Regions from separate parts of the Colwellia sp. MB3u-8 genome, predicted to be linked through region 1. Evidence: predicted binding sites of a transcription regulator. Region 1 holds the regulator's gene; the other holds the start of a gene.
The links. The regulator LexA, encoded in region 1, represses DNA repair genes until DNA is damaged. The targets are predictions, from matches to a motif close to TACTGTATNNNNATACAGTA.
Positions count from the first base shown of each region.

Region 2: a site for LexA is predicted at 1,865-1,884, ahead of H4J54_RS09630 (DNA recombination protein RmuC). Genes of this name have one in related genera too.

Region 1 is NZ_JACGVA010000068.1:80,494-89,288, forward strand. It holds gene ahpC (alkyl hydroperoxide reductase subunit C) at 957-1,526, shown strand; gene ahpF (alkyl hydroperoxide reductase subunit F) at 1,637-3,238, shown strand; gene oxyR (DNA-binding transcriptional regulator OxyR) at 3,371-4,273, opposite strand; gene H4J54_RS12860 (hypothetical protein) at 4,538-4,840, opposite strand; gene lexA (transcriptional repressor LexA) at 5,186-5,800, shown strand; gene coxB (cytochrome c oxidase subunit II) at 6,437-7,927, shown strand; gene ctaD (cytochrome c oxidase subunit I) at 7,940-8,795, shown strand, end outside.
Region 2 is NZ_JACGVA010000062.1:148,465-156,413, forward strand. It holds gene H4J54_RS09630 (DNA recombination protein RmuC) at 344-1,852, opposite strand; gene H4J54_RS09635 (fumarate hydratase) at 2,097-3,623, opposite strand; gene pabB (aminodeoxychorismate synthase component I) at 3,828-5,267, shown strand; gene H4J54_RS09645 (CoA pyrophosphatase) at 5,356-5,934, shown strand; gene H4J54_RS09650 (L-serine ammonia-lyase) at 6,120-7,496, shown strand; gene cysB (HTH-type transcriptional regulator CysB) at 7,580-7,949, opposite strand, start outside.

The sequences.
Region 1 (8,795 bases):
AGCAAATAAATTAATTTTTGTTCCTTGAGTAGTGAAATTATTTATTTTCACCAAATTTTTGTCGAGGGATTTAGGTTTATTTTTATTTAAATTGAACTAACCATAATAATAGCACTCTTACTTAACAAGAGATTTCCCCCTCGGTTTTGTTTTTATTAGTGTTTTTATATTTTTATACGCTCCTCAATTGAGGAGCGTTTTTTTTGCCTATAATTTTTGGCGGATGACTTATTAGGTATTGAAAGTGATAAGTAGTTATTGAAAGTGGTAAAGGAGCAAAGAGATTTATTTTTATTTAAATTGAACTAACCATAATAATAGCACTCTTACTTAACAAGAGATTTCCCCCTCGGTTTTTTTATTAGTGTTTTATAGTGTTTTTATATTTTTATACGCTCCTCAATTGAGGGGCGTTTTTTTTGCCTATATTTTTTGGCGGATGACTTATTAGTTATTGAAAGTGCTCAAGGAGCAAAGCGATTAGTTTTTGTTCCATGAGTAGTAAATCATTTATTTTCACCAAATCTTCGTTGAGGGATTTAGGTTTATTTTTATATAAATTGAACTAACCATGGTAATGACACTCTTACTTAGCAAGAGACTCTCCCCTCTGTTTTTGTTTTTATTAGTGTTTTATATTTTTATACGCTCCTCAATTGAGGGGCGTTTTTTTTGTCTTTTTTTTGCTTTGATCATAGCTAAAGAAATTAAGCTGATATTAATCGGCAATCTTATTTTTCATATCATTTTCTGTAACATTGAAATTTTAGCCATCTATAAAATAAAGTTAAACAATCACAACAACATCCTCTCTTTCTACATTTCATTCTACAATACACTCATAGTTTTTGCCTATCGATATAATAAATTCAAACGATTGTTCCTATTTTAAATGCTGACGTATCATTGCTCCTACTTAACAAGTACTCATATTTTTAAAACAAGTGGAGATAAACATGTATAAATCAATTATCAATTCAACCATACAACCATTTAACGCAACAGCATTTAGTAAAGGCGAATTTGTCGAGGTTTCAGAAGCTGATGTTGCAGGAAAATGGTCAGTATTTTTCTTTTATCCAGCTGACTTTACCTTTGTTTGTCCAACAGAGTTAGGCGATATGGCTGACCATTATGCACAACTACAAGAAATGGGCGTTGAAGTTTACTCAGTATCAACGGACACACATTTTACCCATAAAGCTTGGCATGGCAGTTCAGACACTATTGGCAAAATTACCTACCCAATGATTGGTGACCCAACAGGCAAAATTACTCGTAACTTTGGTGTCATGATTGAAGACGACGGCCTAGCATTACGTGGCACGTTTGTTATCAACCCTGAAGGCGAAATTAAGATTGCTGAGATACATGATCTAGGTATAGGCCGTTCAGCAAAAGAGCTAGTGCGCAAAATTCAAGCGGCACAATATGTAGCTGAACATGACGGTGAAGTATGTCCAGCAGCATGGCAGCCAGGTGCAGAAACATTAACACCATCATTAGATTTAGTTGGCAAAATCTAAATAAAGTAAAAAACTACCGCGATATTTTTACAATATCGCGGTATTTAACAAGCCAATTCAGCATGACCTAAAAATCATCCTATTCATCAGTTTTTTCAAAGGAATAAACCATGTTAGATACAAACTTAAAGCAACAACTAACGACCTATTTACAGAATTTAACATCGGCTGTTGAATTATCAGTATTTTTAGGTGACGACGTTAAATCAAAAGAATTAAATACCTTGGTGACAGAAATTGCTGAAATGTCAGCATTAGTCTCGGTTGTTGCAGCAGATGCAAGCAACGAGCGAGTGCCATCAATGTTAGTAAAATCAGTTAAAACTGGTGGCGAAATGCGCTTCGCTGGCGTGCCGATGGGACATGAATTTACATCTTTGGTATTAGCCTTGTTACACAGCGGTGGACATCCAATAAAGCTTGATAAAGCGGTGATTGAGCAAGTGGCCTCACTAGAAGGTGAGCATAGCTTTGAAACCTATATTTCCTTAAGTTGTCAAAATTGCCCAGACGTAGTGCAAGCACTTAACATGATGGCGGCAATTAATCCGCAAATTAAGCATGTGATGGTTGATGGGGCATTATTCCAAGAAGAAGTTTACCAACGAGATATTTTATCAGTACCGGCAGTTTACTTAAACGGTAAAGCGTTTGGCCAAGGCAGAATGACGGTAACTGAGATTTTAAACAAAGTTGATACCAATGCTGGCGCGAGACAGGCTAAGGCGATAAACAATAAAGCAGCTTTTGACTTATTAGTTATAGGTGGTGGCCCAGCAGGTGCGTCATCAGCGATATATAGTGCCCGTAAAGGGATACGCACAGGCATAGTGGCAGACAATTTTGGTGGCCAATTACAAGAAACCATGTCCATTGAAAATTTTATCTCAGTGAATGCAACTGATGGGCCTAAACTAGTGGCTAATCTAGAAGCCCATGTTAATGAATACGATGTTGATATTATGAATAATCAACAGGTGAAAAAAATTATAGAAAGTGATGTTGAAGGTGGTTTAATCACCGTTGAATTAGAAAACGGCGCTATCTTACAAACACGCTCAACCATTATTGCCACAGGCGCAAGATGGAGAGAAATGAACGTCACTGGTGAGCAAGAATACCGTGGTAAAGGTGTCGCTTATTGTCCGCACTGTGATGGGCCATTATTTAAAGGCAAATCAGTTGCGGTAATTGGTGGCGGTAACTCAGGTATCGAGGCAGCCATTGATCTAGCTGGGTTAGTTAAGCATGTTACTGTTCTTGAATTTGATAGCGTACTGCGTGCTGATGCGGTATTACAAAATAAAGCGCGTTCTTTGCCAAATATCGAGATTATTGTTAATGCTCAAACCACCGAAGTATTAGGTAATGGCAAGCATGTTACTGGGCTAAACTACCTTAATCGTGCAACAGATAGGCAAGAGAGTATCGAACTTGCCGGTATTTTCGTACAAATTGGTTTAGTGCCAAATTCAAAGTTTTTGCAAGGAAGTGTTGATTTAACCGAGCGAGGCGAGGTGATCATTAACCACAAAGGTGAAACCAATATCGCGGGTGTTTATGCGGCGGGCGATGTAACAAACACGCCATTTAAACAAATTATTATCGCTATGGGCAGTGGTGCAACAGCAGCATTAGGTGCATTCGATTATTTAATTAGAACACCGAACCCGCTTGAAAACACTGAAAGCGTTAGCGAAGCTGCAGCCTAATGGCGGATTAATTCGTCGCTTTAATTAGTACTGAAACGCTAGTGCAATAAGTACTCAAAAAATAAACGCTATCGTTGGCAACGATAGCGTTTTTGGTCGAAGCTAATAAGCGTGTTGTGAAATATAGCTAATTTATTCATCAAATAACCCCGTCATTGCTTGGCGCACTTCATTAACCACCGCTCTAACACTTTCCATACGCGCGTAACCAGCACGACAAAGTAAAGATATTTCACGCACCGGCTGCGGGCTTTCAAAAGGAATGTAATGAATATGCTTTTGTGGAGCATAATTAATTGTCGCCAACTGTGGTAGCAGCGTAATACCCATATTGCTGGCCACCATATAACGTAAGGTTTCAAGACTGGTGGCTCGAAAACTATGATCTTCCTCCGCACCAGCGCTAAAGCAATAGCCCATGGCTTGATCTCTCAAACAATGGCCATCTTCTAAAGTGAGAATTTTTTGATTATGTAAATCATCAAATGTTACTTTAGTTTTATTAGCCAGTGGATGTGAAGGTGACGTTGCCATCACCAAGGGCTCAGTGAATAAATCGTAACGTTCAAAACGCGCCATTTCTGGCAACCAAGGCAAAATTAAAATATCGAGTTTACCTGTTTCCAATTGTTGCAGTAAATCTTGCGTTCTATTTTCATGTAAATAGAAGTTTATTTTCGCTAGATTGCTGTTTAGTGCCGGCATAATATGCGGCAATATATATGGCGCTAACGTCGGTATTAAGCCTATATGTAAATCACCTGACAGGGGATCAAGTAGCGCTTTTGCCGCTTCTTCAAAGTTATTCGCGGCGTTAAGTACTTGCCGAGCTTGTTGTACTAACTTTTCTCCTGCGGGTGTTAGCATAACATTGCGCGGTTGGCGTTCAATTAAGGTTAGCTTAAGGCGTTGTTCTAGTTTTTGAATTTGACCACTTAGCGTTGGTTGACTAACAAAGCAAGCCTCAGCGGCATGGCCAAAATGCTTATATTCGGCAATGGCCGTTAGATATTCTAAATCACGAATTTTTATCATAGTTTACATCTATTGATATGAGGTGGTTGATAGCTAGATTGATGTTAACTTAAGGTACTGAGTTTAGCTAGAATACTGACAAGCCAAGCCTGCAATGAAAGCGCTAATACCCAGACTAAACCATGCTTGCAAAGGCTATAAACTTGCCAACAGCTTGGTTAACTGAGGCGCTTATTGCATCACTGGGTATTTAAGCCATTGTGTAAAATGACTTACGGTACTTTGAGGTCTTAAAGTCTTAAGGAGTTGAGGGAGATTGAAGCATTATAGCTTTGATCGCTCATAAGCCGGAATGTTAATAAAATTTTCATCACCTTTAGCAACAGCTTCTTTTAAGCTCGCTTTTCTATTTTGGCGAGATTCAATACTTTCACCAAATACCTGAAAGTGAGCTCGCGCGATAACGTCGACAGCCTCTGCATGAGATATAACGCCTAACGCTTTACCCGCATGGATAAAACCTTCAGCCCTGAATTTTTGCTTATCATCTTTTTTATGATTTTTTGCGAGGCTAAAAACTTTCAGCAACTGTGCTTGGCAACAATCTAAATATTCGTCTTTATTCATTATTTTCCATTCACCTTCTACGTTTTATTAACCTATATACCTGCTGTTTGAGCAAGGTTAATAGTTTTATTCATGGCTATTTTAATGACCTTAATCAGCAGTGCTTTTTGATTCATCAACAATGAAATTGACCGTGATGCACACCTAACTGATTTTAATCGTGAAAGCCGCTTACAACAACATGGATTGAGCACTTAATGTTTTTAGAAACACCACCATTGCAACTAAAACCCAAACTAGCAAAGGCGGATGATTATTTTCTTGCGTTTAATTACAGCCTGTATACAATAACAGTAATACTGTGTAAAAATACAGGCTCGCTCTTAAGTAGCTTAAGGAACAACTATGCGCCCTTTAACCCCCAGACAACAGCAGATTTTTGATCTGATCCGAGAAAAAATTTCCGACACAGGTATGCCGCCAACGCGTGCTGAAATTGCTGCTTTTTTTGGTTTTAAGTCGGCCAATGCAGCAGAAGAACATTTAAAAGCGCTAGCGAAGAAAGGTTATATTGAAATGCTACCTGGCACATCGCGTGGTATTCGTCTTACACAAGAGTTTATCGCTGAAGATGGTTTGCCACTTATTGGTCGTGTAGCGGCCGGTGAGCCTATTTTGGCGCAAGAACATGTTGAGCAGCATTACAAAGTTGATGGCAATTTATTTCATCCTCCGGCTGATTATTTATTGCGTGTTAATGGCGAGAGCATGAAAGATATCGGCATTATGGATGGCGACTTGTTGGCTGTTCATCAAACAACCGACGTGCAAAATGGTCAAGTGATTGTTGCTCGTGTGGAAGACGATGTTACCGTTAAGCGTTTTAAACGTGAGGGCAATGTGGTTTATTTACATGCTGAAAATGAAGATTTTGCACCGATTAAGGTCGATTTAAAGTTTCAGCAATTTAATATCGAAGGTCTAGCCGTTGGTGTTATTCGCGCGGCTGATTGGATGTAGTTCAGCTTGCACTTACTTCATAAATGCTAATATTTACCTAAACTAGATTTTTCTACATTATATTTCGCAGATTTAACTATCACTAGGTTTAATCTAGGGGGTTAAAATCTGCGTATTTCTTATGCTTGATAACCATTTCTGTGCCTAATATGTACCTCAATTTTTTTGGTTAGAACAATCCTCCTGTTCGGCAATAAATACCGCTAATAGCTTGCTTTTTATACAGCAAGTTTCTGTGTTGATTATTTATTATTCAGCATGAAAATTATGCCTTGAACAAAATATGAACATTGCAGCCATCCTTTTAAAAATCTACTTGTCGTCCAGTTTAGGGCATTTACTCTATTGTATTTATTGGTTTTTATTTATCATGCTTTTGAAATTAAAAATTGACCCCTATCAAGTTTTAAGTAATTCTAGTCTGGAAAACGTACAAAAAAACAATAGGGCGCAATTGGCAACTGTTGATTAATGCGTCACTTAAATAATAATAAATGTATGCGCTAAATAGCCGGTTTTCATAATGAAAATATGTTATTTGGCCTAAATTAAAGGTGAAGGAGATGTCGTGTGAAAAGACGTAACCTAGGTTTGTTGTTGCTAGGGGGCTTGTTCTCTAGTTCAGTGTGGGCAGAGATGTCGCTGAACTTAACTAAAGGTGTTACTGAGGTGAGCAGAGACGTATATGATTTACATATGCTAGTGCTCTATATCTGTACTGCTATTGGTGTTGTGGTCTTTGGTGCTATGTTTTGGTCTATGGTGTTTCACCGTAAATCAAAAGGCTTTAAACCAGCAACCTTTCATGAAAGCACAAAAGTTGAAATTCTTTGGACAGCGATTCCTGTTGTTATTCTAATTGCTATGGCTTTTCCAGCCACTATTACGCTGATCGATATGGAAAATAACGATGATGCGGATTTAACCATTCAAGTAACGGGTTCTCAGTGGAAATGGCATTATAAATACTTTGATCAAGACCTTGAATTTTATTCAGTGCTTTCTACTCCGCGTGAACAATACGAAAACCAAGATGGTACCTCAGCAGAAAAAGGTGAACATTACCTGTTAGAAGTTGATCGTCCTTTGGTTATTCCAATCAATAAAAAAGTGCGTTTTGTTATTACTTCTGATGATGTTATCCATGCTTGGTGGGTACCGGCATTTGCGGTAAAACAAGATGCTAACCCAGGCTTTATTAATGAAGCTTGGACCAAGGTCGATGAACCCGGTGTTTATCGTGGCCAATGTGCTGAGTTGTGTGGCAAAGACCACGGCTTTATGCCGATAGTGGTTGAAGTTAAGTCTGAAGCAGATTACGCCATTTGGCTTGATGAGCAAAAGCAAATGCAAGCCAATGCAGCAGCTGCTGAAGCGGCGTCGTTAAATGCTTCGGCTTCAATGGACGAATTAATGCAACTAGGAGAAACAACCTATACCGCCTACTGCGCAGCGTGTCACCAAGTCAGTGGCCAAGGTTTACCTCCCGCATTTCCAGCCCTTAAAGGTAGTGCTATTGCCACAACGGGTCCAGCTAGCGCGCATATAGATATTGTCGTTAATGGTAAAGCAGGTACCGGCATGCAAGCTTATGGTAAGCAATTAAGCTTAAAAGAAATTGCGGCGGTTGTAACTTATGAGCGTAATGCTTGGGGTAACAATACGGGTGAAGCTGTTCAAGCGGCTGACGTGCAAGCGGTCAGTGGCGCAAGTACCTCAGATACGGTTGAGCAAGCGGTTGAAGAAGTTAAAGAACAAGTTGCTGCAACTGTTGCCAAAGTTATACCGAAAGAAGATTTATCAAAGGTTTATAGCCAAGATGAATTAATGGCCCTGGGTGAAGATGTCTACATGACAGCTTGTGCTGCTTGTCATCAAGCTACGGGTGAAGGTATGGCGCCTGTTTTTCCTGCACTTAAAGGTAGTGTGATTGCTACCGGTGATGTAGCAGTGCATTTGGATATGGTGCTTAACGGCAGCAAGAAAAATCCAGCGATGGCGGCTTTTGCCGGCCAATTAACTAAAACGCAAATTGCGGCGGTTGTCACTTATGAGCGTAACGCTTGGGGTAATAACACCGGTGATTTAGTCCAGCCAGCAGCTGTTGTTGCTGCTAGCGCGAAGTAGGGAGGCGTTATAATGACTACTGATGTAATTGATGATCAATCCGAGCATGATTCACATGACGGTGAGCACCATGATCATAAAATGACCGGCATAAAACGCTGGTTATATACCACAAACCATAAAGACATTGGTTCGATGTATTTATGGTTCTCTTTTATCATGTTTTTAACTGGCGGTGCTATGGCGTTGGTTATCCGAGCTGAATTATTTCAGCCTGGACTACAGATAATTGAGCCTGATTTCTTTAACCAAATGACCACAGTACACGGTCTTATTATGGTATTTGGTGCGATAATGCCAGCCTTTACCGGTTTGGCTAACTGGATGCTACCTATGATGGTTGGTGCGCCAGATATGGCACTACCTAGGCTGAATAACTGGAGCTTTTGGATATTACCCTTTGCTTTCGCTATTTTATTGTCGTCTTTCTTTATGGAAAGTGGTGCACCAAACTTTGGTTGGACCTTCTACGCGCCTTTATCAACCACCTATAGTAACGGCAGTACAGCGTTCTTCGTTTTTGCGGTACATATTATGGGTATTTCCTCAATTATGGGCGCAATTAACATCGTTGTAACCATTATGAATATGCGTGCGCCTGGTATGACTTACATGAAAATGCCATTATTTGTTTGGACATTTTTCATTACGGCTTACTTGTTAATAGCGGTGATGCCGGTGCTCGCGGGTACCGTTACTATGGTGTTAACCGATACCTATTTTGGCACCAGTTTCTTTGACGCCGCCGGTGGTGGTGACCCGGTAATGTTCCAGCATATTTTCTGGTTCTTTGGTCATCCTGAAGTTTACATCATGATTTTACCTGCATTTGGTATTGTCTCTACAACGATTCCAGCCTTCTCACGTA
Region 2 (7,949 bases), on a different contig from region 1:
TGGCTTAAAGCCTATTTTCATTGAAAGCCTTGTTAACCCGCTAGGCATATAAAGATATACCTATAAGCGTTTACTAGCTCACCTATTGGCTCATATTATTTCAAGCTATTTTTACTGGTTGGTATAATACTGGCTTGGCTAATTTTACACTTTGTTGAGTATTGAGCTTTAAGATTATTGCCCAGGCATAATACCGAAGTAAAATATCGACGAGGGCAACTTGGTATTTAGCGTTCACTGTTAACACTTACTGTCAGCCATGAGCAAATAATTTATAGTCCTGATATTGATTGAGCATTAACCTACTGCTGCTAGAACACTGAAATTATAGTCTTATTTAATTCTATGTTATCGCTACACTCTCCTCTTCCTCGGCTTCTTTTTCAGTTTCTTCTTGCTTTAATTCTACCTGCTCTATTTTATCAAAACGGTTGCTGATCTTATCCGCTGAGGTATGGATTTGTTTTACGTCACTTGCCGCTTGATCAATATGTTTTGCTAAATTGGCAAAACGGCCCTTAAAGCGAGAAAAGTCAGTCGAAAGATGCGATAAATGCGCTTGAATAACATGTATTTGTTTGCGGGTTGCTTCGTCTTTTAACACTGAACGTGCGGTGGTTAAAATTGCCATAAGTGTCGTTGGCGAGGCTAACCAAACGCGTTTTTTATTGGCATAATCAACCAAGTCGCCGTGGTGTGCATGTATTTCTGCAAAAATAGCTTCTGCTGGAATAAACATTATTGCGCCATCGGCAGTTTCTTTTTCAATTAAATATTTATCACTGATATCATTAATATGCTTCTTAATATCAATTTTAAATTGCCGCTCTGCTGCTTTGCGCTCAAATTCACCTAAGGTATTGTCAGCCATTTTTTTATAGCTTTCTAGCGGAAACTTGGAGTCAACCACCACATTACCGGTTGGCTTAGGTAGAAATAAAATACAGTCAGCAATTTTACCGTTTGACAAGGTATGTTGCAGTGAAAAGTGCTGTTCCGGTAATACGTTACGAATTAAAGCATTTAACTGTACTTCGCCAAAAGCACCACGTGAGCGTTTATCTGACAGTACTTCTTGCAAGCTCACCACATTAGTGGACAGTTCAGTAATTTTTTTCTGTGCATCATCAATTAAGGCTAATCGTTGTAAAATGTCATTAAAGGTTTTGGTGGTTTTTTCGAAGCCGTCGGCTAAACGCTTTTCGACCTGACCACTAATATCTTTTAGACGGTTATCAGTTGAAATCGTTAATTCATCAATTCTTTTAGCCATTTGCTCACTGGATAAATGCAGTGATTTTGCCATTTCTTCTCGGCCAAGTTTAGAGGTTGCTGTAAGTTGGCTAGATAATTGTTCTGTGGCGTTGCGTTGATTATCATTAAAAGTAACGTGGTGTTCATATAAGGTCTTTTTAAGTTGCTCACTATGGCTATACAGTTGCTGCGCTTGTTTTTCACCTTGCTCACCATGTTGGCGTAATAATTTTAATTTAAAATCGGAAATTTGCTGCTCAAAGTAAGTTTTCAATTCACTTTGCTGATGAGCTAATTGTTGATGATTAAAACTTAATTGTTGTTGTAGTTGCTGCTGATTATTGCCGTTAACTTCATAACTAAGGTTTACTTTTTCAACTAACTGCTGCAAAAGTTGCTGCTGTGCTAAAGAGGATACTTGGCTATTTTTTACTTGGCGAAATAAAACTAAAACACTGATAATTAAACTAATAATTAACACTAACACCATCAAAACCAAGACAGGAAAATTATCTAAAGCTAACCAAGGTGAATTGAATGGGAAGTTAAGTGGCGGGTTAAGTGAAGAAGTGAGTGAAGAGTTGGATAGTGAATTCATTGTAAAGCCAAATACTGTAAATATTAACAGTTATTAAAGCATACTTTATTAATAAGGTTAATCGTTATTTAACATCAACTCGGGTCAGTTAATGAAGACATCTTTAGCCAATATAAACAATTTATCAATAACCTAAAAAGACACGTTTAAATTTTGGTGTTTTTGGCTAGTTGTATTGATATTAAGTTGCCTTTATTTTGACCAAAAAAAACGCCCTAATGGGCGTTTAGACTAATCTAACGGGTTATTTTTCTTTTGATTTTCTGTCTAGCTCTTCAATTTTTACTTGCCAAATTGCTGGACCAGTAACATGAACTGATTCACCTAAACTATCCACGGCGACAGTGACTGGCATATCTTCAACCACAAATTCGTAAATAGCTTCCATACCCATATCTTCAAAAGCCACTACTTTTGCTTTCTTAATAGCTTTAGAAACTAAATAGGCTGCGCCGCCCACCGCCATTAAATAGACCGACTTATGATTTTTAATCGACTGAACGGTTTCAGGGCCACGTTCGGCTTTACCGATAGTGCCTAGCAAACCCGTTTCTGCTAGCATCATTTCAGTAAACTTATCCATACGGGTTGCTGTTGTTGGTCCTGCTGGGCCTACTGCTTCATCACCTATCGCATCAACCGGACCCACGTAATAAATAAATTTATCAGTAAAGTCAACCGGCAGTTTCTCTCCGGCAGCTAACATGTCTTGAATGCGTTTATGGGCCGCGTCACGACCGGTTAAAATGGTGCCGCTAAGTAAAACGGTTTCGCCGGTTTTCCAGCTACTTATATCCGCTTTTGATAACTCATCAACGTTAACACGACGAACATTTTCACCCACTTCCCAGGTAATTTCTGGCCAATCTTCTAATTTAGGTGGCGTTAAGTCGGCAGGACCCGAGCCGTCAAGATGAAAGTGTACATGACGAGTTGCCGCGCAATTTGGGATCATCACTACGGGTTTTGACGCCGCATGAGTCGGCACTGACATGATTTTGATATCAACAACCGTTGTTAAACCCCCTAAGCCTTGCGCGCCAATACCGAGTTTATTTACCCTATCGTAAATTTCTAAACGTAATTCTTCTTCCGCATTTTCTGGACCACGGTCGATAAGGTCTTGAATATTTACGGGTTCCATTAAGCTTTCTTTAGCTAATACACCCGCTTTTTCAGCCGTTCCACCAATACCTATACCCAGCATGCCGGGCGGACACCAACCAGCGCCCATAGTGGGTAAAGTTTTAACAACCCAGTCGGCAATAGAATCACTTGGGTTTAACATCGCCATTTTAGATTTGTTTTCACTGCCGCCGCCTTTGGCCGCGATCATCACGTCTATCTGATCACCTGGCACCATCTCAATATGCACAACCGCTGGCGTATTATCTTTCGTGTTGATGCGCTTACCTGCCGGGTCAGAAACGATAGATGCACGTAATGGGTTATCCGGATTAAGATAAGCACGACGAGTACCTTCATCCACCATTTGCTGCACTGTCATATCCGTGTTATCCCACTGCACAGCCATACCCACTTTGACGAAACAGGTAACAATACCGGTATCTTGACAAATAGGTCGCTTGCCATGAGCCGACATACGCGAATTAATTAAGATTTGCGCAATGGCATCTTTAGCTGCCTGGCTTTCTTCTTTGTGGTAAGCCTTTTCAAGTGCTTGAATAAAATCTAGCGGATGGTAGTAAGAAATATATTGCAGCGCGTCTGCAACACTTTCGATTAAATCTTTTTGTTTAATAATGGCCATAACGGTCTCTTTTTTATTAATTGGGCGAGAGAAGAGTTGAAAGTTATAAATTTGCCGATATCATACCTTGCTTGTTAAAGACCTACTAGTATCAAATGGTCTAATAATAGCGATCAAATATAGCAACCCCACTTCGAACTGCAGCATTGAATAACTCAAGGTAGTTTGAATATAATGACTTAACATAAAACCTGTGAGAATATTTTGCCGACTAATTCCCCAACGCAGCTATCCGCTAAATTACTTCAGCTTGATCTAAGCTTTGATAGTCAGTCACTTTTTGCCACACTTGCTGAGCAACCTTGGGCAATGTGGCTAGACTCCTGTGAAAGCAGCCATGTTGATAGCCGCTATGACATTATGGTTTGGCAACCTAATACCACACTAACCACTGTGGGTAATGTGACTCACATTATCCATAAAATCGACAACAGTGAGTATCATAGTCATGACGACCCATTATTGTTATTGAAACGTGAACAAAAGGCGAGCTTTAGTCATTTCGACATTACTGAACACGACTTGCCTTTTAAAGGCGGTGCAGTCGGCTATTTCGCCTACGATTTAGGTAAACGTTTTGAGGCCATAAAACAGAAAAACAGTAAAGATATTGATATACCTGAAATGGCCATTGGTATCTACCAACATGCGGTAATCTATGATCGAAAATTACAACAATTTTGGTTGTTATGTCTTGATGAACAAAGAGCGGATTTTATTGCATTTTTTAACCGCGCCCTTTTACAAAATAAAGCGCAAGCTACTGAACAAGTCGTTGAGCTAAAAGCGCCAGAAAATAATTTCAAGTTAACTACGCCGTGGCAATCAAATATGGCGCCTGAACAATATCGTGATAAATTTAAGCAAGTGCATGACTACCTGCTGTCTGGCGATTGTTATCAAATTAATCTAGCCCAGCGTTTTACCGCCCAGTATGCCGGTAGCGAATATCAAGCGTATTGCGCCTTGAGACAAGCAAACATAGCTCCTTTCTCAGCTTTTTTACGTTTTGAGGAGAGTGCTATTTTAAGTATTTCACCTGAGCGATTTTTACAATTGGTGGATAATAAGGTACAAAGTAAGCCGATTAAAGGTACGCGCCCACGCAGCGATGATACAGTCCAAGATCAAGCTAATGCTATTGAACTGCAGCAGGCCAGTAAAGATAAAGCCGAAAACCTGATGATAGTTGATCTGTTACGTAATGATATTAGTCGTGTTTGTCTACCCGGTACAGTAACCGTGCCAGCACTTTTTGCCATTGAAAGCTTTCCAGCTGTGCATCACTTAGTTAGCACGGTTGAAGGGAAGATAGACCCACAGTATGATGGCAGCGATTTATTACGTGCAGCGTTTCCTGGCGGTTCTATTACCGGTGCGCCAAAAATAAGAGCCATGGATATCATAGAAGAATTAGAGCCTCACCAACGTAGTATTTATTGCGGCTCCATTGGATATTTGTCAGCTTGCGGTAATATGGATACTAGCATCACCATTCGCACTTTAGTTTGTCACAATCAGCAAATACATTGTTGGGCTGGTGGTGGCTTAGTCGCCGATTCAAATGTTGACAGCGAGTATCAAGAAACTTACGATAAAGTGCGTAAAATTTTGCCAGTATTAAGCCAACTAAACTTGGTATAATCTAGGCTCGAGTATCCAACATAAAGTCCCCCCGAACGCCAAGTAGCCCCTGAGAACTAGGCACTTTTAAAGTAACGTTAAGGTGTGTATGACTAGAGAAGAATTTATACAGCGCTTTCAACTGCAAGCGTTACCCGCTTCAGCACATAAATTTCGCTACCAACATAAGCTTAAAAGTGCCGCGGTGTTGATCCCCATTGCCAGTCATCAAGGCCAGCTTGAAGTGGTGTTAACCAAGCGTGCCAGTCATCTTACCCATCACCCAGGACAAATCAGTTTTCCAGGTGGCAAAGTAGAGCGCTATGATGATGATATGATCGCAACGGCACTGCGTGAAACACAAGAAGAAATAGGCCTACACGCTAGCTGCATTGATGTACTTGGGCAACTTAAGCCTTACCAAACTATTTCAGGTTATGAAGTAACGCCGATTGTCGCCATTATATCAAATAACAGCAGCTATCAAATTGACCTAAATGAAGTTTCAGAAGTGTTTCATGTGCCTTTATCACACTTTTTGCAACGACAACATCATATTCAAGTGCCAGTTTATCATGCAGGCAAACAACACAATGTGCACTATATGCCTTATCAAGACTACAATATTTGGGGGGCAACCGCCGCTATGTTGCATGACTTGAGTATTTTATTAAACCAAAGAAACTAGCGTGATACGCATTAAATGAATAGTCAATTAATACGTATCACTCTTGAGCCAAGCGATAAAAACATTAGCTATAGTTGTACGCATTGAAGCGATATTTTGTGTTGCATACTGAAAGCTTTCAGCTACAATAACCGAACAAAATTTTACTTCCATCCACTTATAACAGTATTTATTCAGGTTTTCTTATGATTAGTGTATTTGATATGTTTTCAATCGGAATTGGCCCATCCAGTTCTCATACCGTTGGCCCAATGAAAGCAGCAAAATTGTTTGTTAAAAATCTTATAGCAGATAATAAATTAATTAAGACAGATCGCGTAAAATGTGAACTGTTTGGCTCATTAGGTCAAACAGGTATTGGTCATGGTACCGGTAAAGCCGTTATTCTAGGGTTAACTGGGCAAAGCCCTGAAACCATTCCAGTTGATTCTATAGAGTCTATTTTAGCTGAGGTTGTAGCGAGCGAAAAAATAAACCTGAATATGCAAAGTTTTGTCGCTTTTCCTAAAGCGAATGCCATTATCTACCATCGCAGAAAATCCCTGCCCGCACATGCTAACGCTATGACATTTTTTGCTTATAGTGGTGATGTTGTGATCTTTGAAGAAACCTATTACTCCATTGGTGGTGGCTTTATTGTTAAAGATTGCGATTTTGAAAAAGAAAAAGACAAAGCCTTATCAATCCATGCCAACATTGATCGTCCTCACCACTTTTCTAGTGCTGATAAGCTGTTAGAAATAGCCAACGAAAAAGGCTTAAGTATTAGTACCATCATGATGGATAACGAGAAGTGTTTGCAAGATGAGTCCAGTATTCGCTCGGGTCTCATAGAAATATGGGATGCCATGAAAGCAAGTATTGCACGTGGCATAGTCACCGAAGGTATATTGCCTGGCGGTTTAAAAGTCATCCGAAGAGCTCCCGCTTTACATAGAGCACTATGCGTTGAAAAAAATACCGATCCACTGTCAGCCATGGATTGGGTTAATTTATTTGCCTTAGCGGTAAATGAAGAAAATGCAGCCGGCAGTCGCGTGGTAACCGCGCCAACCAATGGCGCGGCAGGAATACTTCCTGCGGTATTATCCTATTATGATAAATTTATTAAACCCGTAGATGACCAAGACTGTATTCGTTATTTATTAACCGCGGCCGCCATCGGTATTTTATATAAAACCAATGCTACTATTTCCGGTGCAGAGGGCGGATGCCAAGCAGAAGTAGGTGTTGCATGTTCAATGGCAGCCGGTGCATTAACAGAAATTATGGGTGGCTCACCAGAGCAAGTAGAAAATGCCGCGGAAATAGGTATGGAACATAACTTAGGATTAACTTGTGACCCCGTAGGAGGTCTAGTACAGGTTCCTTGTATCGAACGTAACGCCATGGGTTCAGTAAAAGCAATCAACGCTTCTCGATTGGCGCTTAGAGGTACAGGTAAGCAAAAGGTATCATTGGATAAAGTGATCAAAACCATGTGGGATACAGGTAATGATATGAAAACTAAATATAAAGAAACCTCTCGTGGTGGCTTAGCAGTTAATATTACCGAGTGTTAGTATTCATTTTCATGTAAAAATAAGCTCTTAAAAACAAAAAAACCGTATTAAATAATACGGTTTTTTTATAGCTACTTTAACGTTTAACGCATAGGTAACTTAATATTGGCAAACATTTCATCTATCTCAGCATTATTTTTCAATAAAATAGCTTTGGTGACTAAATCTCGATTTAAGTGAGGCGCAAAACGCTCAATAAAGTCAAACATGTAACCCCGTAAAAAAGTACCACGCCTAAAACCAATTTTAACCGTACTTGGACTAAATAAATGACTTGCATCGATAGTCACTAAATCATGGTCTATTTTTGGATCCATCGCCATGGTGGCAATAACTCCAACACCTACACCAAGCCGGACATAAGTTTTAATCACATCAGCATCTGTTGCTGTAAAAGCAATTTTAGGTTCGACACCCTTTTCATTAAAAGCGGCGTCTAGTTCTGAGCGGCCA